Regions from separate parts of the Gottfriedia acidiceleris genome, predicted to be linked through region 1. Evidence: a T-box and tRNA genes for the amino acid it is inferred to sense, from the RefSeq annotation. Region 1 holds a T-box; the other regions hold tRNA genes.
What was found. The T-box of region 1 lies ahead of pheS (phenylalanine--tRNA ligase subunit alpha). A T-box ahead of a tRNA ligase gene usually reads a tRNA of that ligase, here a tRNA-Phe.
Positions count from the first base shown of each region.

Region 1 (6,919 bases):
TTCTACTGCTTTTAAAACTTTTGAATGAGCTTTAGTTACTTCTTCATCCGTTAATGTGCGTTCTGGATCGAAATATGTTAAAGAGAAGGCAACTGATTTTTTACCAGCTTCCATCTTATCACCTTCGTATAAATCAAAGATTGTAGCATCCTTTAGAAGTCTTCCTCCAGTTGAACGAATTGTAGATAGAATATCACCAGCAAATACTTTCGAATCAACTACTAATGCCATATCTCGGTTCATTGATGGGAAACGAGGAATTGCATTGTACAAAATATCATCAAATTCAGTATTTAATAGCTTTTCAAGAGATAATTGGAATACATATGTTTCTTTAAGATCCCACTCTTTTTGAGTAACAGGATGAACTTGACCGATAAAACCAATTTCTTCACCGTTTAATAATAAACTTGCTGTACGTCCTGGGTGTAATTCTTCTTTCTTAGCAGCAAGATATGTTATTTTATTTGATAAACCTAATTCAGTAAATAAACCGTCTAAAATACCTTTTACAACATAGAAATCCACAGCTTTTTTCTCGCCTTGCCATGCATGTTGCAACCATAAACCAGTTAACGCTCCTGCTAAATATTCTTCTTCATGAGGAAGCTCGTTCTTTTCCTTTGTTAAGAAGACAGAACCAGTTTCGAATAGTTGAACATTTTCTTCTTTACGTGCAACATTATAGGCGATAGCATCTAATAAATGTGGTACTAAACTGAAACGTAACTCACTGCGTTCTTCACTCATAGGTAGCGCTAAACGTACAGGTTCTGCATCTACTGTTTCTAGTGCAAAACGTTTAACTTTATTATTGCTTGTTAGAGAGTAAGTTACAGCTTCATAAAGACCTGCATGCTGTAAATATTGACGAATTTTTCTACGCTTTGCTTGATAAGGTGTTAATTGTCCACGACTAGCAACACCCGTTGGTAAAGTAGCAGGAATATGATCATAGCCATATAGTCTTCCTACTTCTTCAACTAAATCTTCTTCTATTGAAAGATCACCACGACGACTTGGAACAGTAACTGTAAATACTTCACCATCCGCCGTAGCTTCTAATCTTAAGCGACGGAAAATATCTTTTACTGTCTCAGCATCAATTGATGTACCAAGTACGCCATTAATCTTACTTACAGAAACTGATACTTTTTTAGCATCTTCAACTAAATTGTCGACAATTACAGTACCTTCTACAATTGTTCCACCAGCTAGTTCAGCCATTAACTGAGCAGCACGTTCAGAAGCAGGCAACGTACGAGAAGCATCAATACCCTTTTCAAAACGAGCACTTGAATCGCTACGTAATCCTAAGTCTTTTGAAGTCTGGCGAACACTTTGACCTCTGAAAACAGCTGATTCAATTAAAACGTCTACAGTTTCAACATCAACCTCAGTACTTTGACCACCCATTACACCTGCAACTGCTACTGCTTCTTTCTCTGTTGCAATTACTAAATTATGTGGCTGTAATGTGCGCTCTTCACCATCAAGCGTAACGATCTTTTCGTTTTCTTTCGCATGACGAATGATCATTTGATTACTATTTAATTTATTAAAATCGAACGCGTGTAATGGTTGACCATATTCAATTAAAATATAGTTCGTAATATCAACCACATTATTAATCGGACGAATACCAGCACTCATCAAACGAGCTTGCATCCATAATGGTGAAGGACCAATTTTTACACCTTTGACTAATTTAGCACTATAATATGGTGCATCTTCTTTTGATTCAATAGAAACTGAAACATAATCAGCAGTTGTAGCTGATTGAGCGTTAATCGCTGGAAGTTTAACGTCACGATCTAAAATTGCAGCTACTTCATAGGCAACACCAATCATATTTAAGCAATCAGCACGGTTTGGTGTTAATCCAAGTTCTAATACTGCATCATCACGATATAGTACGTCTAATGCATCTGCTCCTACTTCAGCATCACTTGGTAAAACAAAAATGCCATTTGAGAATTCTTTTGCAACTACTTTGCCTTCAATTCCTAGTTCTTGTAGTGAGCAAATCATTCCTTCAGAAACTTCTCCACGTAATTTCGCTTTTTTAATTTTGAAATTCCCCGGTAAAACTGCGCCTACCTTTGCCACGATCACTTTTTGGCCCTTAGCAACATTCGGTGCGCCACAAATAATTTGTACTGGTTGTTCTTCTCCAACATCGACAGTACATTTTGATAATTTATCTGCCTCTGGATGTTGTTCACGTTCCATTACATAACCAACAACAACATTTTTAATTCCTTCTGAAAGATGATTAACACCTTCAACTTCAATACCTGCTTTTGTTATTAATTTTGCAAGCTCGTCTGGTGTAACACCACTTAAATCAACGTATTCTTGTAACCATTTTGTTGATACAAACATGTTTTAGTCCCCTCCTACCTTACATTTGTTGGAATTGTTTTAAGAATCTTATATCGTTCGTATAGAAATGACGAATATCATCAATACCATATTTTAATAATGCAATACGTTCTGGACCCATACCGAAAGCAAATCCTTGAACTTCTTTTGGATTATACCCAGCCATCTCAAGTACGTTAGGATGAACCATACCCGCACCTAAAATTTCAATCCATCCAGTGTGTTTACACATGTTACAGCCTTTTCCTCCACATTTCATACAAGAAATATCCATTTCTACTGAAGGCTCAGTAAATGGGAAGAAGCTTGGACGTAAGCGAATTTCACGCTCTTCACCAAACATTTTTTTCGCAAAAAGTTGTAAAGTACCTTTTAAGTCACTCATTGAAATGTTTTTACCAATTACTAGACCTTCGATTTGCATAAATTGATGAGAATGTGTAGCATCATCGTCATCACGGCGATAAACTTTACCTGGGCAAATTATTTTAATTGGTCCTTTTTCCACATTTGCTTCCATTGTTCTAGCTTGAACAGGTGAAGTATGAGTTCTCATTAATGTTTCTTCAGAAATATAGAATGAATCCTGCATATCACGAGCTGGATGACCTTTTGGTAAATTTAATGCTTCGAAATTATAATAGTCCTTTTCTACTTCTGGACCTTCTGCGATTTCATATCCCATTCCAATAAATAAATCTTCAATTTCTTGAATAACCGCTCTTAATGGATGAGCTCCACCTGCATGAACTGGTCTTCCTGGAAGTGTTACGTCAATTGATTCACTTTCTAATTTTTCATTTATCGCATTTTGTTCTAATACAACTTGCTTTGCTTCAAGTTTTTCTTGGATTGCCGCACGTACTTCATTAGCAACAGCTCCCATTTTTGGGCGTTCTTCAGGAGTTAAATCCTTCATTGCTTTCATTGCCTCAGTAATCGGACCTTTTTTTCCTAGATAGGCAATTCTAATGTCATTTAATGCTTTTAAATCTGTTGCTTCTTCTATTTGCTTAATCGCTTCTGCTTGTAAAGAAACTAAACGCTCTTGCATGAATAATCCTCCTATTCAAATTCATAAATTTAAACATAAAAAAACCTCGCTCCCAAAAAAGGGACGAGGATTGATCGCGGTACCACCCTAATTAACAGTTATTATATTACAGAAACAACTGCTCACTTCATTCATATAACGATCTACTTAGATAGACCGAGTCGCCTTTACATTCAAAAATGGTCCCGGCGCTAGCTCAAGAGGTGAATTCAATTTGGTCTACTATAAAAGTGCTTACAGTCTACGGCACTTTCTCCCTAAATAGAGATTCAAATTTACTATTCTCTGTCAAAGCTTTTTATGTATTAAATTTTCTTAATTAATTATATTGATTTTTTTCAATTAATGCAACTGCTCAACATAATTATTTACTAAATGATTTGAATCATTTTTACTGACCTCGAAAGATCAATTATTTTCCATACCTCAAAGGCTATACATTAGAATCCCTGCTGCAATACCAACGTTTAATGATTCAGCTTTACCATAAATAGGTATATATAGATTTTCATCAGTTAATGAAAGTAATGTTGAATTCACACCTTTACCTTCATTTCCTACAATAATGGCAAAACGATTTGTAACATTTACTTCATTAAACGGTTTTGCATTTTGAAGAGACGTTCCGTAAACAGTTATTCCTTTATCTTTTAAATTAGAAACTGCTTCAACTAAATCACCACGTAATATTGGTAAATGATATAATGATCCTTGGGTCGATCGAATTGTTTTAGCATTATATAGATCACTTGTTCCTGAACCTAAAATAACCCCATCAAAACCAGCAGCATCCGCTGTTCGAATCATTGTTCCAACATTCCCTGGATCTTGAACTTCATCAATTAGTAATAATTTTGACACTTTCTCAAAATCAATTCTTACAAAAGAAAATTCAATAATTGCAAAAACACCTTGAGATGTTTCTGTTTCGCTTAATTCCTTGCTAACCTCTTTAGATATATACGTAATTTCGAATGACCCTGTTGAAAAATTAGAAGGTAAGTCAATATCTTCACTAATTAATAAATGAAGAATCGGTGCATCATGCTTAATTGCCTCCTCGACTAAATGAAAACCTTCTACGATATATTGTTTAGCTTTATCTCTTCCTTTTTTTGTATGTAGCTTTTTCCAAGCCTTAACAGAATTATTTTGTATGGAATCAATTTGTTTCATAAGTTTCCTTTACCTTTCATCGTATCTCATATCGTTTATCATACATAAAATCGTTTCCGTTTACAAATACTACATAAAGCTTAATATGAAAGGAGAATCCAAATGAATTTTAATATTCGCGGAGCAGTTCTTCACAATATTTCAGGTAATAAAAGTGATCAATTAGAAGCAACAATTGTAGATGCTATTCAAAGTGGCGAAGAAAAAGTATTACCAGGTTTAGGTGTACTTCTCGAAGTTTTTTGGAATCACGCTTCAGAAAATCAAAAGCATGAACTACTTACAGTTTTAGAAAATGGAGTAAGTCAGTAAACTAATCTGTTAAAAACATAAAAAGGACTAACTAAAGTTATTAGCTTTTCGTTAGTCCTTTTATTTTGGTTATTTCGTTTTATCTTTTAAATCATCGATTGAATTGATTTTCATATATTCTGGTACGACTAAGCCTAATTTTGTCCCTTTTAAATTTGGTCCAAGATCCACCAATTGTTTTTTGTATTCATTCATATAATCTTTGTGAGTTGTCGGAAGCCAAGCTGCGACCATTGCATCTGCACTTCCATCTGCAATACCTGCAAACATCGGTCCTGCCTCAATTTGTTTTAATGTTACGTCATAGCCTTGGTTTTCAAGTACTTTTCCAATGACATTTGTGCTGGCAACTTCAGATTCCCATGAAACATAAACAAGACTAATTTTTTCACCATTTCCTTTTGAAGCTTCTTTCGTCCAATTATTTACTTGATCTTGATGCTTTTTGATCCATTTCTCTGCTGCTTTATCTGGTTTCATACCATCTTGAATATCACTCATCACTTCTTCCATATCAGATGGTTTCCAAGTAAAGTTATCTAATATACTATACGCACCAGGAATGTCTTCTTTTAATCCTTTTCTCACTACTGTATGAATTGATTCATCCTTACCAAATGACCCTTTTGGATCTTCTAAATACTTTAACTTATATTTCGAAAACATCCAGTGTGGCGTCCATCCTGTAACGATAATGGGTTCTTTATTTTCATATACTTTTTTCAATTCGGCTGTCATAGCAGCAGAAGAACCCTCTTTTAATGTCCAATCCTTTAAGTCGTAATCCTTCATTGCTTTTTCAGTAGCTTTCATTAACCCAGCTCCTGGATCAATTCCGGTAATCTCATAATTAACCCCGGCACCTATTTTATTTGTAACTGTTTTTTGATCCTTGCCACCTGCAAAGGCAACTGAAATGGCCGAAATACAGAAGATTAATACAGTAAATCCATAAACATATTTCTTAGCAACTCTTTTCCCATATGCAGGTTGACGAAGGTTTTGAGAAATTCGATCAAGAATAATTGCAACGATAACTATTGATATTCCTGCCTCGAATCCTTCCCCTACCTTAATCTGCGTTACAGCACGATAAACCTCTGCACCTAATCCTGGAGCACCAACTAGTGATGAAATAACTACCATCGATAATGCAAGCATAATACTTTGATTTATACCAGCTAAAATTGTAGGTGCTGCTAAAGGTAGCTGTACTTTAAATAGTCTTTGCCACGTTGTTGATCCAAAAGCATTAGATGCCTCTATTAAATCACTTGGAACCTCTCGTATACCTAAATTCGTTAATCGGATTGTTGGTGGAATTGCAAAAATGACAGAAGCTAAAATACCAGGAACTACACCAATTCCGAAAAAGAGAATTGCTGGAATTAAATAAACAAATGCTGGCATTGTTTGCATAAAGTCTAGTATTGGTGTAATTACTTGTTTTACTCGATCGTTTTGCGACGTCCAAATCCCTAAAGGAATTCCAATTACAACCGTAATAACAATTGATGATAAGATCAATGCTAACGAATCAACTGTAGCACCCCAAAGTCCAAGATTATCGATTAATAACAAGCCAAGTAACGTAAACAGACCAACTGTCCACCTACTTGTATAAAAAGCAAGTAATGAAATTAATATGATTAGAATAATAGATGGGCCAAGTCCTAAAACTTTAACAAGGTTATTTAAAAGGGTTTCTGTGATGTTGGTTATTGCGCCAAATAGAGGATGGAAAGTTTTAATAATTATATCGACAATTTTATCAATCCATTCTGCTAACGGAATTTTTGGAATACCCATATATTTAACCTCCCTTTATATTTAAATCGTCCGTTTTACCCGCTAATGCACCAATTACTGCTCCACGGATAATGACACCTTTTAATCGTTCATTTTTATCTATAACTGCTAATGGTAGTACAGAAGTTGCCAGTGCTCCAATTACATCAGTTAATAAAGTTTCTTCATAAACAGACACAATTT
Region 1 is NZ_CP096034.1:992,501-999,419, reverse strand. It holds gene pheT (phenylalanine--tRNA ligase subunit beta) at 1-2,385, opposite strand, end outside; gene pheS (phenylalanine--tRNA ligase subunit alpha) at 2,405-3,439, opposite strand; T-box leader at 3,496-3,740, opposite strand; gene MY490_RS04700 (TrmH family RNA methyltransferase) at 3,866-4,615, opposite strand; gene sspI (small acid-soluble spore protein SspI) at 4,718-4,927, shown strand; gene MY490_RS22060 (glycine betaine ABC transporter substrate-binding protein) at 4,997-6,736, opposite strand; gene MY490_RS04680 (quaternary amine ABC transporter ATP-binding protein) at 6,741-6,919, opposite strand, start outside.

Region 2 (6,919 bases), 1.6 Mb from region 1:
AAATCACCATTTATATGGTGACTTTTATTACTTAGAATAATCCTTTACCTTTAACAGCTCACGGAAATCTTGCTGACGTAAAGCTTCGTAAATTAAAATTGCTGCTGTATTTGATAAATTTAGAGATCTAATATGATCTGTCATTGGTATACGTAAACAAGTTTCCATGTTTTTTTCAATCAACTCTTTTGGAAGCCCTGTTGTTTCTCTACCAAATACAAAGAAAATCTCTTCATCTAAATTTGTATAATCAAAGTTTGAATATGTTTTTTCTCCAAATTTAGTTATAAAGTAAAATTTCCCATCTTTATATTTATCAAATAAATCGTCCAAAGAATCATGATAATGTATGTCAACATGCTCCCAATAATCAAGACCAGCTCTTTTTAACATTTTATCATCAGTTGAAAAACCTAATGGACGGATTAAATGTAAACTTGTATCTGTTCCTGCACAAGTACGTGCAATATTTCCTGTATTTGCTGGAATTTGTGGTTGATATAATACAACGTGTATTCCCATCTTTTTCACCTCTATATTGTTTCAATGCTTAATATTATACCAAATTCGTAATGAATAAGGTATTATTCCATTGAAGGGTTAGAAAAGTCATCAACGAAGTGAAAAAACTTATACTTAATATTCTCCGTAAAAGCAGAAGAATCATAGTATGACCAATATCTTTTACGGCTATTTACAGTATGTGCATTCACTAACGGTTCACCATTTTCATCCTTAGCAACAACGATCGTACAATGATTCCATACTCCATCACCTTCAAAATCATATACGATAATATCCCCCAATGTAAGATCTTTTGGAGAAGGCACCTCTTCTGCTTTAATTCCAGTTTTAGAAGCAGGTAAAAATCGTCTTAATGCGTGAGCAACTCTCCAGCTATAACTACTATTCGAATGATTTTTATACCACCACCCTGTCCCGGGTTTTGGCATTCCAACCATTCGAATACCTCCAGCCCTTAAACATTGAGATATAAAATTAGTACAATCATTTGCATACAATGGATATTCTTTATTATGGCCATCCCACCAGGTTTCAGCATATTTAACAGCATTAAAACGATTATATCTGTTGTTTCGATCTAAAAATTCATTTTCAACTAAATCATCTACCTCGAGTTCAAAATTTTCAACTTGATTATCGATTGGGAATGGTATGTCATATAAAATCACACCATTTTCAATCGCGATCTGTCTTTCATGCTGATCCTCTTCAAAATATAAATCAGTTTGCTTTAAAAAATATCGCGTATGGAATGTATAATTTATATAAGTTGCTTCCTGTTCAGTCCAAATATTGTTTACTTCAAGATTTCCATATACTTTCACTAATGAGATATTACGCTTATTATATAATTCAACTTTACGCTTGATTGCCTGATATTCTTTTTCTTGAATAGGATGACTTCGATGTCCTTCACCAAAATAAAGTTGTAATCGTTCTTTTAAATAACGCTCTAAAAGTTCACGATTAAACAAGATAATCCCCCTTTTCAACATCTATTCTTATTCTATACGATGTTGAAAAATAAGAGATTATACCACTCAATATTGATTACTTTGATAGAACGGCATTAATTTCTTTTAATACAATCTCGTCTTGCTCTTTTTGCAAACAACTTTCAATAAATGGTGTACTGTTCTTACCTTCAATCTCAAAAATAGCCCAAATAGCTGTACCTCTAATTACCGGTCTTGCATCTTTTTTCGCTAATTCCTTTAAATCATCTAATGCCGATTCATCTTTAAAATGTGCTAAAGCAATGATGGCATTTCGCTGAATAGGATTCTTTCCTCTCCATGACCCAGACATTTGGCCAAACTGAGTTTTAAACTCTCTGTTACTTACCTTTAAAACAGAGCGTAATAAAGGTTTTACGGTTTCTGGATCTGGTTCCATTTCAGTATGATGAGTAAAATTAATTCCTTTATTTTTAGGACAAACTGTTTGACATGTATCGCAACCATATATACGATTTCCCAGCTCTTTTCGAAACTCAACAGGAATCATCTCTTTTGATTGGGTTAAAAAAGCAATACAATTTTTAGCATTTAATTGACCTGGAGAAACAATCGCACTTGTCGGACAAACTTCAAGGCATTTTGTACACTCTCCACACTGCTCTTCAATAGGCGAATCTGGTTCAAAAGGTAATGATGTAATCATTTCCCCTAAATACACATAAGAACCGAATTCTGGCGTAATGATTGAACAATTTTTGGCACTCCAACCTATACCTGCTCGTTCAGCTACAGCTCGATCTACTAGCTCACCAGTATCGACCATCGACTGAACCTTTGCACTTGGATAATGTAATAAAATAAATGACTCAAGCTGCAGTAATTTCTTTTTTACAACTACATGGTAATCTTCCCCCCATGAGGCCCTACAAAAAATTCCTCTTGTAGATCCTTTTTTACTTTTTGGAGGATTTTTTAGTTTAGATGGATATGCTAGAGCAATTGCAATAATTGAATTAGCTTCTGTCATAATTTTTCTGGCATCTACTCTTCGTTCAATACCCTTTGTCTCAAAACCGGATTGATAGTTTAATTCCTGCTGCCTATATAAACGATTTTTTAATGTTAAAAATGGATCAACAGTCGTAAATCCAATCTTATCTATTCCAATTTCTTTACTATATGAAATCAATTCTTTTTGAAATTCTTTTATATTCACAAGAATCACCTAACTGCCTGTTAATTTACTTATTATATTTTCTATTTTAGTCAGAAAATTATTTCTTTATCTAATTATGTCACAAAAGCCCTTAATAATAGACATTTTAATATAAAAAAACGCAATGTATCGTTCTTCGAATGAATCAATACACTGCGTTGTTATCAAGTTATAAGTGCTAACTACTAATACAAATGTAATATGTATTTAGTAGGTTTTTAATGAACTTGTAATTAAATTTATCATAAATATGTCATAAATTCAAGAATAAAATCATTTTTTGTCGAAAGGGTTATAGAATGACTTATGAAAGGGTTGAGAATGACTTATGAAAGGGTTGAGAATAGAAAATATTTATAGTAGATAAAAAATAGCGGATGACGTGGGTAAGAAAAAGATCAATATTCATCATAATTAACTAATTGTAGTGGATATTGAAAGATTTGTAGAAATTTGAATGAAGGTATTATGAATTTTTCCATAGAATTCTTCTTTATAGGTTAAATATAGGAGGAGAGTAACTATGACAGATCCTTTGGTAAATGAAGAAAAAAATCCTTTGGTCGAAAGTTTCGAAGGTGTCTGTAGTTTGATTGAAGAAACAAACGACAGGATTGATTTTACACAAGATACTCTTAAGGAACTTGATCGATACAATAATGAGAAATTAAAAGATGCAAAACAATTTACGATTAAAGTAGCTGCTGCAAGCCTACTAATAGCAACAACAGGCTTAGTAGTTACTTTAGCAAATAAAAGAAAACCAAAACAATTTGATTGGCTTACTGCTAAGCAAAAACGTAAGTATGTAAAGATGTAATGAATAGTATTTCTAAATGTGGAATAACCACATTTAGAAAGGCAGCGAACATTATGATAGTCGAATAGTCGTTGCCTTTCTTTATGATGATCGTTATACATAATGAAGACAATTATTAAATGCTGGTTGAAGATAAAGAATGTAAAAGCCTATTCTATTCTTTTCTTTACCCTTTTCTTTCTAAACAAAAAAAGGATTCTGCATCTCTGCAAAATCCTCTTCTCAGATTTCAATATAGCGGTGACAGGACTTGAACCTGCACATCCGTGAAGATACCTGATTTTGAGTCAGGCGTGTCTGCCATTCCACCACACCGCCAAAAAGTTATAAAATAATTATAATATATGAAAGACAAATTGTCCATTCAAATCTGTAATTAAAAACCTCTTACAAAAGTAAGAGGTTTAATGATACCGAGGGCCGGACTCGAACCGGCACGGGGTCAACCCCCGCAGGATTTTAAGTCCTGTGTGTCTGCCATTCCACCACCCCGGCAGAAGTAAACTAAAAGGCGGTAACCGGATTTGAACCGATGATAAAGGTTTTGCAGACCTCTGCCTTACCACTTGGCTATACCGCCATATTTGGAGCGGAAGACGGGGCTCGAACCCGCGACCCCAACCTTGGCAAGGTTGTATTCTACCACTGAACTACTTCCGCATAAATGGCTGGGCTACCTGGATTCGAACCAGGGCATGACGGAATCAAAATCCGTTGCCTTACCGCTTGGCTATAGCCCATTAATTAAGAACTTTATATACTATATTCTATTTACTATAAATTATATTACACTCTTTAGTAATCGTTACAATAATTAAATGGGGCGACCGATGGGAATCGAACCCACGAGTGTCGGAACCACAATCCGATGCGTTAACCACTTCGCCACGACCGCCATTATTGTATTGTTTGGCAGGGGCAGTAGGAATCGAACCCACACCAAAGGTTTTGGAGACCTCTATTCTACCGTTAAACTATGCCCCTATAAATGGTGGAGGGGGACGGATTCGAACCGCCGAACCCACAGGGAGCGGATTTACAGTCCGCCGCGTTTAGCCACTTCGCTACCCCTCCGGTTAAAGAGTGCCGACTAGAGGACTTGAACCCCCAACCTACTGATTACAAGTCAGTTGCTCTACCAATTGAGCTAAGTCGGCTTAATATTAATTAAATTAGTTTGTTTAGTTAGTTACTTATATAATTCATTTCACTCAAACTTAGGTATTGGTGTAGTAATCTTCATAAAGTCGTCCTTGTCTCATATAGATAATTCAAGGTGTTTTTCGACAAGTACGCTGATGTTTCGCTACGAAGCTTATTCATTCGTGCTCTACCAATTGAGCTAAGTCGGCTTAATATTAATTATATTAGTTTGTTAATTTACTTATAAACTTTTAAGATGGTGGCTCGGGACGGAATCGAACCGCCGACACGAGGATTTTCAGTCCTCTGCTCTACCGACTGAGCTACCGAGCCATCTTAAATGGCGGTCCCGACCGGGATCGAACCGGCGATCTCCTGCGTGACAGGCAGGCATGTTAACCGCTACACCACGGGACCATTTGGTTGCGGGGACAGGATTTGAACCTGCGACCTTCGGGTTATGAGCCCGACGAGCTACCAGACTGCTCCACCCCGCGATAATGTGGATACTATTTTTTATAGATCCATGAACTGTATTTTCGTTAAGACCATCCCAATCTCAGGATGTTATTGCAAGTAGCAGCTCGATTGGTATGCTGAAGTAATTTCTTCGAAGCATATTCGTTCGTGCTCCACCCCTCGATAATAAGAGATATTTATTAAACTTAATTAGATGGTGGAGGATGACGGGCTCGAACCGCCGACCCCCTGCTTGTAAGGCAGGTGCTCTCCCAGCTGAGCTAATCCTCCGTAATAAAATGGTGACCCGTACGGGACTCGAACCCGTGTTACCGCCGTGAAAGGGCGGTGTCTTAACCGCTTGACCAACGGGCCAGTATAATAGTGCTGAAAACATGTGGCGGAGAGCAAGGGATTTGAACCCTTGAGACAGGGTTACCCGCCTACACGATTTCCAATCGTGCTCCTTCGGCCACTCGGACAGCTCTCCAAAATGGCTCCGCAGGTAGGGTTCGAACCTACGACCACTCGGTTAACAGCCGAGTGCTCTACCACTGAGCTACTGCGGAATAATCATAAACCAAGCGACGTTCTACTCTCACAGGGGGAAACCCCCAACTACCATCGACGCTGAAGAGCTTAACTACCGTGTTCGGTATGGGAACGGGTGTGACCTCTTCGCTATCATCACTTGATTCAATTCCTTAAGGACAATAACTATTATATCATATCTTATTTGAAAGTCAATGACTTTTTCAAAGTTTTTATAATAATTTTTGCACCCTCAAAACTAGATAATGTCAATATCAAACTTGTTAGTTAAGTCCTCGACCGATTAGTATCAGTCAGCTCCACGTGTCACCACGCTTCCACCTCTGACCTATCAACCTGATCGTCTCTCAGGGGTCTTACTAGCTTAACGCTATGGGAAATCTCATCTTGAGGGGGGCTTCATGCTTAGATGCTTTCAGCACTTATCCCTTCCACACATAGCTACCCAGCCATGCTCTTGGCAGAACAACTGGTACACCAGCGGTGTGTCCATCCCGGTCCTCTCGTACTAAGGACAGCTCCTCTCAAATTTCCTGCGCCCACGACGGATAGGGACCGAACTGTCTCACGACGTTCTGAACCCAGCTCGCGTACCGCTTTAATGGGCGAACAGCCCAACCCTTGGGACCGACTACAGCCCCAGGATGCGATGAGCCGACATCGAGGTGCCAAACCTCCCCGTCGATGTGGACTCTTGGGGGAGATAAGCCTGTTATCCCCGGGGTAGCTTTTATCCGTTGAGCGATGGCCCTTCCATGCGGAACCACCGGATCACTAAGCCCGACTTTCGTCCCTGCTCGACTTGTAGGTCTCGCAGTCAAGCTCCCTTATGCCTTTACACTCTTCGAATGATTTCCAACCATTCTGAGGGAACCTTTGGGCGCCTCCGTTACTCTTTAGGAGGCGACCGCCCCAGTCAAACTGCCCACCTGACACTGTCTCCGAGCCGGATCACGGCTCTAGGTTAGAATTTCAATACAGCCAGGGTAGTATCCCACCGACGCCTCCACCGAAGCTAGCGCTCCGGCTTCTCAGGCTCCTACCTATCCTGTACAAGCTGTACCAAAATTCAATATCAAGCTGCAGTAAAGCTCCACGGGGTCTTTCCGTCCTGTCGCGGGTAACCTGCATCTTCACAGGTACTATAATTTCACCGAGTCTATGGTTGAGACAGTGCCCAAATCGTTACGCCTTTCGTGCGGGTCGGAACTTACCCGACAAGGAATTTCGCTACCTTAGGACCGT
Region 2 is NZ_CP096034.1:4,050,661-4,057,579, forward strand. It holds gene trmL (tRNA (uridine(34)/cytosine(34)/5-carboxymethylaminomethyluridine(34)-2'-O)-methyltransferase TrmL) at 28-522, opposite strand; gene MY490_RS19125 (amidase domain-containing protein) at 585-1,499, opposite strand; gene queG (tRNA epoxyqueuosine(34) reductase QueG) at 1,576-2,700, opposite strand; gene MY490_RS19135 (hypothetical protein) at 3,224-3,520, shown strand; tRNA gene MY490_RS19140 (tRNA-Leu) at 3,756-3,838, opposite strand; tRNA gene MY490_RS19145 (tRNA-Leu) at 3,932-4,015, opposite strand; tRNA gene MY490_RS19150 (tRNA-Cys) at 4,030-4,100, opposite strand; tRNA gene MY490_RS19155 (tRNA-Gly) at 4,106-4,180, opposite strand; tRNA gene MY490_RS19160 (tRNA-Gln) at 4,186-4,260, opposite strand; tRNA gene MY490_RS19165 (tRNA-His) at 4,340-4,415, opposite strand; tRNA gene MY490_RS19170 (tRNA-Trp) at 4,431-4,504, opposite strand; tRNA gene MY490_RS19175 (tRNA-Tyr) at 4,510-4,594, opposite strand; tRNA gene MY490_RS19180 (tRNA-Thr) at 4,605-4,677, opposite strand; tRNA gene MY490_RS19185 (tRNA-Phe) at 4,921-4,996, opposite strand; tRNA gene MY490_RS19190 (tRNA-Asp) at 5,005-5,080, opposite strand; tRNA gene MY490_RS19195 (tRNA-Met) at 5,084-5,160, opposite strand; tRNA gene MY490_RS19200 (tRNA-Val) at 5,338-5,413, opposite strand; tRNA gene MY490_RS19205 (tRNA-Glu) at 5,423-5,497, opposite strand; tRNA gene MY490_RS19210 (tRNA-Ser) at 5,521-5,612, opposite strand; tRNA gene MY490_RS19215 (tRNA-Asn) at 5,617-5,691, opposite strand; rRNA gene rrf (5S ribosomal RNA) at 5,702-5,817, opposite strand; rRNA gene MY490_RS19225 (23S ribosomal RNA) at 5,938-6,919, opposite strand, start outside.
Region 2: it encodes a tRNA-Phe, which carries the amino acid that the T-box ahead of pheS (phenylalanine--tRNA ligase subunit alpha) is inferred to sense. The anticodon was not compared.

Region 3 (6,919 bases), 260 kb from region 1:
TTTATAATTCACTCTAGTAATATTATTTGAAGTATACTTAAATAAATGAATATTAACGACGTTGTAACTAAAGGGTGAGGATATAATGATGATGGAATTTACAATGAGTGAAAAGGCTATAAGTTTTGAAAATGAAGAATATGTGACCCGAATGAAGATTAATGGAAAAGGAGAAGGGCGAGATCGAGGAGAACTAAGACTGAGATGTGCTGTTTCCATTACTATATTTGTAAAAGAGACAGAAAACATTTTGAATCTACGAGGGAATATTTATTGGGATGCAGCTTACCCAAAAGCACATATTTTCTTTACAGGTGGCAGTTTAGTTGATTTTATGGAGGAACAAGGGGTTAAATATAACGAATTTAAAGAATACTGGAGTCGAGTGAAACGGTTAGCAACTAATGTCTTTTCAGATGATGAAATTAAAGCGTATCAAAAAATGTTAAAAAATGATCAAGTAACTGTTTAAAGCAAAGTTTACTAATTCGGATTAACAATTCAGTTAGTCCGTTTTTTTGCATATACAAGGGAAAGATCATTATTAAATTACACTTTAAAGAGAAATAAGATAAAAAAATATTCCGAGTATATGAAATTGACTTCTATTCTTAGGTAGTAAGATAAAAGCTCTAAATTAAAACGATCCTGTACATCTAAAATCAAACAAAGAACCTTCTAAGATAATGGAGAAAAGCGGATTCAGTAATTATCTCTATCTGAAAGTCATTATAAAAGACAAATAAAAAGCTCAGTTACCTGTGTTATCACAAATAACTGAGCTTTAGATATGACCCGTACGGGACTCGAACCCGTGTTACCGCCGTGAAAGGGCGGTGTCTTAACCGCTTGACCAACGGGCCAAAAAAAAATATGGCAGAGAAGAAGGGATTCGAACCCTCGCACCGGTTACCCGATCTACACCCTTAGCAGGGGCGCCCCTTGAGCCACTTGGGTACTTCTCTATCATATGGCTCCGCAGGTAGGGTTCGAACCTACGACCACTCGGTTAACAGCCGAGTGCTCTACCACTGAGCTACTGCGGAAAAATTAATTTTAAATTTAATGGTGGGCCTAAATGGACTCGAACCATCGACCTCACGCTTATCAGGCGTGCGCTCTAACCAGCTGAGCTATAGGCCCATTAAATTTTATAAAAAAGCGGGTGATGGGAATCGAACCCACGACCGAAGCTTGGAAGGCTTCTATTTTACCATTAAACTACACCCGCACAATATGGGGCGACCGATGGGAATCGAACCCACGAGTGTCGGAACCACAATCCGATGCGTTAACCACTTCGCCACGACCGCCATAAAGAGTGCCGACTAGAGGACTTGAACCCCCAACCTACTGATTACAAGTCAGTTGCTCTACCAATTGAGCTAAGTCGGCATTTTATTAATTAATTCACTTTGTTTTATTACTTATATAATTTATTTCACTCAAACTTTTAAGATGGTGGCTCGGGACGGAATCGAACCGCCGACACGAGGATTTTCAGTCCTCTGCTCTACCGACTGAGCTACCGAGCCATCTTAAATGGCGGTCCCGACCGGGATCGAACCGGCGATCTCCTGCGTGACAGGCAGGCATGTTAACCGCTACACCACGGGACCATTTGGTTGCGGGGACAGGATTTGAACCTGCGACCTTCGGGTTATGAGCCCGACGAGCTACCAGACTGCTCCACCCCGCGATAATATGGATGCTATTTAATATAGTTCCATGAAAGTATTTAGTTAAGACCATCCCAATCTCAGGATGATTATGCAAGCAGTAGCTCGATTGGTATGCTGAAGTAATTTCTTCGAAGCATATTCGTTCTTGCTCCACCCCGCGATAATTATGAATACTAACTAAGTTAGATCCATTAATATGAAATTTAATAAAAATGGAGGAGTAAGAGGGATTCGAACCCCCGCGGGCTGTTACACCCCTGTCGGTTTTCAAGACCGATCCCTTCAGCCAGACTTGGGTATTACTCCATTATAAGTGGTGGACCTTGTAGGACTCGAACCTACGACCGGACGGTTATGAGCCGTCTGCTCTAACCAGCTGAGCTAAAGGTCCTTAAATAAGTAGCGGCGGAGGGAGTCGAACCCACGACCTCACGGGTATGAACCGTACGCTCTAGCCAGCTGAGCTACACCGCCATAATAAGTTTCTTTAAGTTGTTTAAGTGGAGCCTAGCGGGATCGAACCGCTGACCTCCTGCGTGCAAGGCAGGCGCTCTCCCAGCTGAGCTAAGGCCCCATGTTTTAAATGGTCGGGAAGACAGGATTTGAACCTGCGACCCCCTGGTCCCAAACCAGGTGCTCTACCAAGCTGAGCCACTTCCCGTTTAGAATAACAGGTGAAATAATATGGCGCGCCCGAAAGGACTCGAACCCATAACCTTTTGATCCGTAGTCAAACGCTCTATCCAATTGAGCTACGGGCGCATATTATAAATGGTACCGAGGGCCGGACTCGAACCGGCACGGGGTCAACCCCCGCAGGATTTTAAGTCCTGTGTGTCTGCCATTCCACCACCCCGGCAGCATATTTGGAGCGGAAGACGGGGCTCGAACCCGCGACCCCAACCTTGGCAAGGTTGTATTCTACCACTGAACTACTTCCGCGTATACTGCTTAAAACTTATTAATTTAAATGGTGCGGGTGAAGGGACTCGAACCCCCACACCGAAGTACTAGATCCTAAGTCTAGCGCGTCTGCCAATTCCGCCACACCCGCAATATTTTCTTTTTTTAGAAAATGGTGAGCCATGAAGGATTCGAACCTTCGACCCTCTGATTAAAAGTCAGATGCTCTACCTACTGAGCTAATGGCTCATAAAGAGTGCCGACTAGAGGACTTGAACCCCCAACCTACTGATTACAAGTCAGTTGCTCTACCAATTGAGCTAAGTCGGCATATGGTGGAGGATGACGGGCTCGAACCGCCGACCCCCTGCTTGTAAGGCAGGTGCTCTCCCAGCTGAGCTAATCCTCCATCAAACCAAGCGACGTTCTACTCTCACAGGGGGAAACCCCCAACTACCATCGACGCTGAAGAGCTTAACTGCCGTGTTCGGTATGGGAACGGGTGTGACCTCTTCGCTATCATCACTTGATTCATTTTCTTTAAGACATTAATTATTATATCAAATTTCATTTAAAAGTCAATAACTTTTTGAAGTTTTTTACAATAATTTTTGTACCTTCAAAACTAGATAATGTCATCATCAAACTTGTTAGTTAAGTCCTCGACCGATTAGTATCAGTCAGCTCCACGTGTCACCACGCTTCCACCTCTGACCTATCAACCTGATCGTCTCTCAGGGGTCTTACTAGCTTAACGCTATGGGAAATCTCATCTTGAGGGGGGCTTCATGCTTAGATGCTTTCAGCACTTATCCCTTCCACACATAGCTACCCAGCCATGCTCTTGGCAGAACAACTGGTACACCAGCGGTGTGTCCATCCCGGTCCTCTCGTACTAAGGACAGCTCCTCTCAAATTTCCTGCGCCCACGACGGATAGGGACCGAACTGTCTCACGACGTTCTGAACCCAGCTCGCGTACCGCTTTAATGGGCGAACAGCCCAACCCTTGGGACCGACTACAGCCCCAGGATGCGATGAGCCGACATCGAGGTGCCAAACCTCCCCGTCGATGTGGACTCTTGGGGGAGATAAGCCTGTTATCCCCGGGGTAGCTTTTATCCGTTGAGCGATGGCCCTTCCATGCGGAACCACCGGATCACTAAGCCCGACTTTCGTCCCTGCTCGACTTGTAGGTCTCGCAGTCAAGCTCCCTTATGCCTTTACACTCTTCGAATGATTTCCAACCATTCTGAGGGAACCTTTGGGCGCCTCCGTTACTCTTTAGGAGGCGACCGCCCCAGTCAAACTGCCCACCTGACACTGTCTCCGAGCCGGATCACGGCTCTAGGTTAGAATTTCAATACAGCCAGGGTAGTATCCCACCGACGCCTCCACCGAAGCTAGCGCTCCGGCTTCTCAGGCTCCTACCTATCCTGTACAAGCTGTACCAAAATTCAATATCAAGCTGCAGTAAAGCTCCACGGGGTCTTTCCGTCCTGTCGCGGGTAACCTGCATCTTCACAGGTACTATAATTTCACCGAGTCTATGGTTGAGACAGTGCCCAAATCGTTACGCCTTTCGTGCGGGTCGGAACTTACCCGACAAGGAATTTCGCTACCTTAGGACCGTTATAGTTACGGCCGCCGTTTACTGGGGCTTCAATTCAGAGCTTCTCCCGTAAGGGATAACCCCTCCTCTTAACCTTCCAGCACCGGGCAGGCGTCAGCCCCTATACTTCGCCTTGCGGCTTCGCAGAGACCTGTGTTTTTGCTAAACAGTCGCTTGGGCCTTTTCACTGCGGCTCTCCCGGGCATACACCCAAAAGAGCACCCCTTCTCCCGAAGTTACGGGGTCATTTTGCCGAGTTCCTTAACCATAGTTCTCTCGCTCACCTTAGGATTCTCTCCTCGCCTACCTGTGTCGGTTTGCGGTACAGGCACCTATTTCCTCGCTAGAAGCTTTTCTTGGCAGCGTAGAATCAGGAACTTCGGTACTATATTTCCCTCGCCATCACAACTCAGCCTTATGATGTGCGGATTTGCCTACACATCAGCCTAATTGCTTGGACGCGCATATCCAGCAGCGCGCTTACCCTATCTTTCTGCGTCCCTCCATTGCTCAAACGGAAATGAGGTGGTACAGGAATATCAACCTGTTGTCCATCGCCTACGCCTTTCGGCCTCGGCTTAGGTCCTGACTAACCCTGGGAGGACGAGCCTTCCCCAGGAAACCTTAGGCATACGGTGGACGGGATTCTCACCCGTCTTTCGCTACTCATACCGGCATTCTCACTTCTAAGCGCTCCACCAGTCCTTACGATCTAGCTTCAACGCCCTTAGAACGCTCCCCTACCACTGATACCATACGGTATCAATCCGCAGCTTCGGTGATACGTTTAGCCCCGTTACATTTTCGGCGCAGAGTCACTCGACCAGTGAGCTATTACGCACTCTTTAAATGGTGGCTGCTTCTAAGCCAACATCCTGGTTGTCTAAGCAACTCCACATCCTTTTCCACTTAACGTATACTTTGGGACCTTAGCTGGCGGTCTGGGCTGTTTCCCTCTTGACCACGGATCTTATCACTCGTAGTCTGACTCCTATGGATAAGTCATTGGCATTCGGAGTTTGACTGAATTCGGTAACCCGTTGGGGGCCCCTAGTCCAATCAGTGCTCTACCTCCAAGACTCTAACACATAAGGCTAGCCCTAAAGCTATTTCGGGGAGAACCAGCTATCTCCGAGTTCGATTGGAATTTCTCCGCTACCCACACCTCATCCCCGCACTTTTCAACGTGCGTGGGTTCGGACCTCCATTCAGTGTTACCTGAACTTCATCCTGGACATGGGTAGATCACTCGGTTTCGGGTCTACGACCACGTACTATATCGCCCTATTCAGACTCGCTTTCGCTGCGGCTCCGTCTCTTCAACTTAACCTTGCACGGGATCGTAACTCGCCGGTTCATTCTACAAAAGGCACGCCATCACTCGTTAACGAGCTCTGACTATTTGTAAGCACACGGTTTCAGGTTCTCTTTCACTCCCCTTCCGGGGTGCTTTTCACCTTTCCCTCACGGTACTGGTTCACTATCGGTCACTAGGTAGTATTTAGCCTTGGGAGATGGTCCTCCCAGATTCCGACGGAATTTCACGTGTTCCGCCGTACTCAGGATCCACTCAAGAGGGAACGAGGTTTCAACTACAGGGTTTTTACCTTCTTTGACGGACCTTTCCAGGTCGCTTCATTTACCCCGTTCCTTTGTAACTCCGTATAGAGTGTCCTACAACCCCAAGAGGCAAGCCTCTTGGTTTGGGCTATCTTCCGTTTCGCTCGCCGCTACTCAGGAAATCGCTATTGCTTTCTATTCCTCCAGGTACTTAGATGTTTCAGTTCCCTGGGTCTGTCCTCAGTACCCTATGTATTCAGGTAAAGATACTACTCCATTACGAGTAGTGGGTTTCCCCATTCGGAAATCTCCGGATCAAAGCTTACTTACAGCTCCCCGAAGCATATCGGTGTTAGTCCCGTCCTTCATCGACTCCTAGTGCCAAGGCATCCACCGTGCGCCCTTTCTAACTTAACTAATTTTAAAACTAATTGAATTAAACTTACGCAGTTTAATGAATGACATTATCTAGTTTTCAAGGTACAAAGTTGAGAGTGAACTCTCAAAACTAAACAAAACAATGAAGAAACATTTCATACATGAACCATCGGTTCATGATGTCTCCATAGAAAGGAGGTGATCCAGCCGCACCTTCCGATACGGCTACCTTGTTACGACTTCACCCCAATCATCTGTCCCACCTTAGGCGGCTGGCCCCTAAAAGGTTACCCCACCGACTTCGGGTGTTACAAACTCTCGTGGTGTGACGGGCGGTGTGTACAAGGCCCGGGAACGTATTCACCGCGGCATGCTGATCCGCGATTACTAGTGATTCCGGCTTCATGTAGGCGAGTTGCAGCCTACAATCCGAACTGAGAATAGTTTTATGGGATTAGCTCCACCTCGCGGTCTTGCAACCCTTTGTACTATCCATTGTAGCACGTGTGTAGCCCAGGTCATAAGGGGCATGATGATTTGACGTCATCCCCACCTTCCTCCGGTTTGTCACCGGCAGTCACCTTAGAGTGCCCAACTAAATGCTGGCAACTAAGATCAAGGGTTGCGCTCGTTGCGGGACTTAACCCAACATCTCACGACACGAGCTGACGACAACCATGCACCACCTGTCACTCTGTCCCCGAAGGGAAAGCCCTATCTCTAGGGTTGTCAGAGGATGTCAAGACCTGGTAAGGTTCTTCGCGTTGCTTCGAATTAAACCACAT
Region 3 is NZ_CP096034.1:730,844-737,762, reverse strand. It holds gene MY490_RS03495 (hypothetical protein) at 86-472, shown strand; tRNA gene MY490_RS03490 (tRNA-Glu) at 792-863, opposite strand; tRNA gene MY490_RS03485 (tRNA-Ser) at 875-965, opposite strand; tRNA gene MY490_RS03480 (tRNA-Asn) at 972-1,046, opposite strand; tRNA gene MY490_RS03475 (tRNA-Ile) at 1,067-1,143, opposite strand; tRNA gene MY490_RS03470 (tRNA-Gly) at 1,161-1,231, opposite strand; tRNA gene MY490_RS03465 (tRNA-His) at 1,238-1,313, opposite strand; tRNA gene MY490_RS03460 (tRNA-Thr) at 1,323-1,395, opposite strand; tRNA gene MY490_RS03455 (tRNA-Phe) at 1,460-1,535, opposite strand; tRNA gene MY490_RS03450 (tRNA-Asp) at 1,544-1,619, opposite strand; tRNA gene MY490_RS03445 (tRNA-Met) at 1,623-1,699, opposite strand; tRNA gene MY490_RS03440 (tRNA-Ser) at 1,896-1,988, opposite strand; tRNA gene MY490_RS03435 (tRNA-Ile) at 1,997-2,073, opposite strand; tRNA gene MY490_RS03430 (tRNA-Met) at 2,083-2,156, opposite strand; tRNA gene MY490_RS03425 (tRNA-Ala) at 2,184-2,256, opposite strand; tRNA gene MY490_RS03420 (tRNA-Pro) at 2,267-2,343, opposite strand; tRNA gene MY490_RS03415 (tRNA-Arg) at 2,368-2,444, opposite strand; tRNA gene MY490_RS03410 (tRNA-Leu) at 2,455-2,541, opposite strand; tRNA gene MY490_RS03405 (tRNA-Gly) at 2,550-2,624, opposite strand; tRNA gene MY490_RS03400 (tRNA-Leu) at 2,654-2,736, opposite strand; tRNA gene MY490_RS03395 (tRNA-Lys) at 2,759-2,834, opposite strand; tRNA gene MY490_RS03390 (tRNA-Thr) at 2,843-2,915, opposite strand; tRNA gene MY490_RS03385 (tRNA-Val) at 2,919-2,994, opposite strand; rRNA gene rrf (5S ribosomal RNA) at 3,000-3,115, opposite strand; rRNA gene MY490_RS03375 (23S ribosomal RNA) at 3,236-6,173, opposite strand; rRNA gene MY490_RS03370 (16S ribosomal RNA) at 6,326-6,919, opposite strand, start outside.
Region 3: it encodes a tRNA-Phe, which carries the amino acid that the T-box ahead of pheS (phenylalanine--tRNA ligase subunit alpha) is inferred to sense. The anticodon was not compared.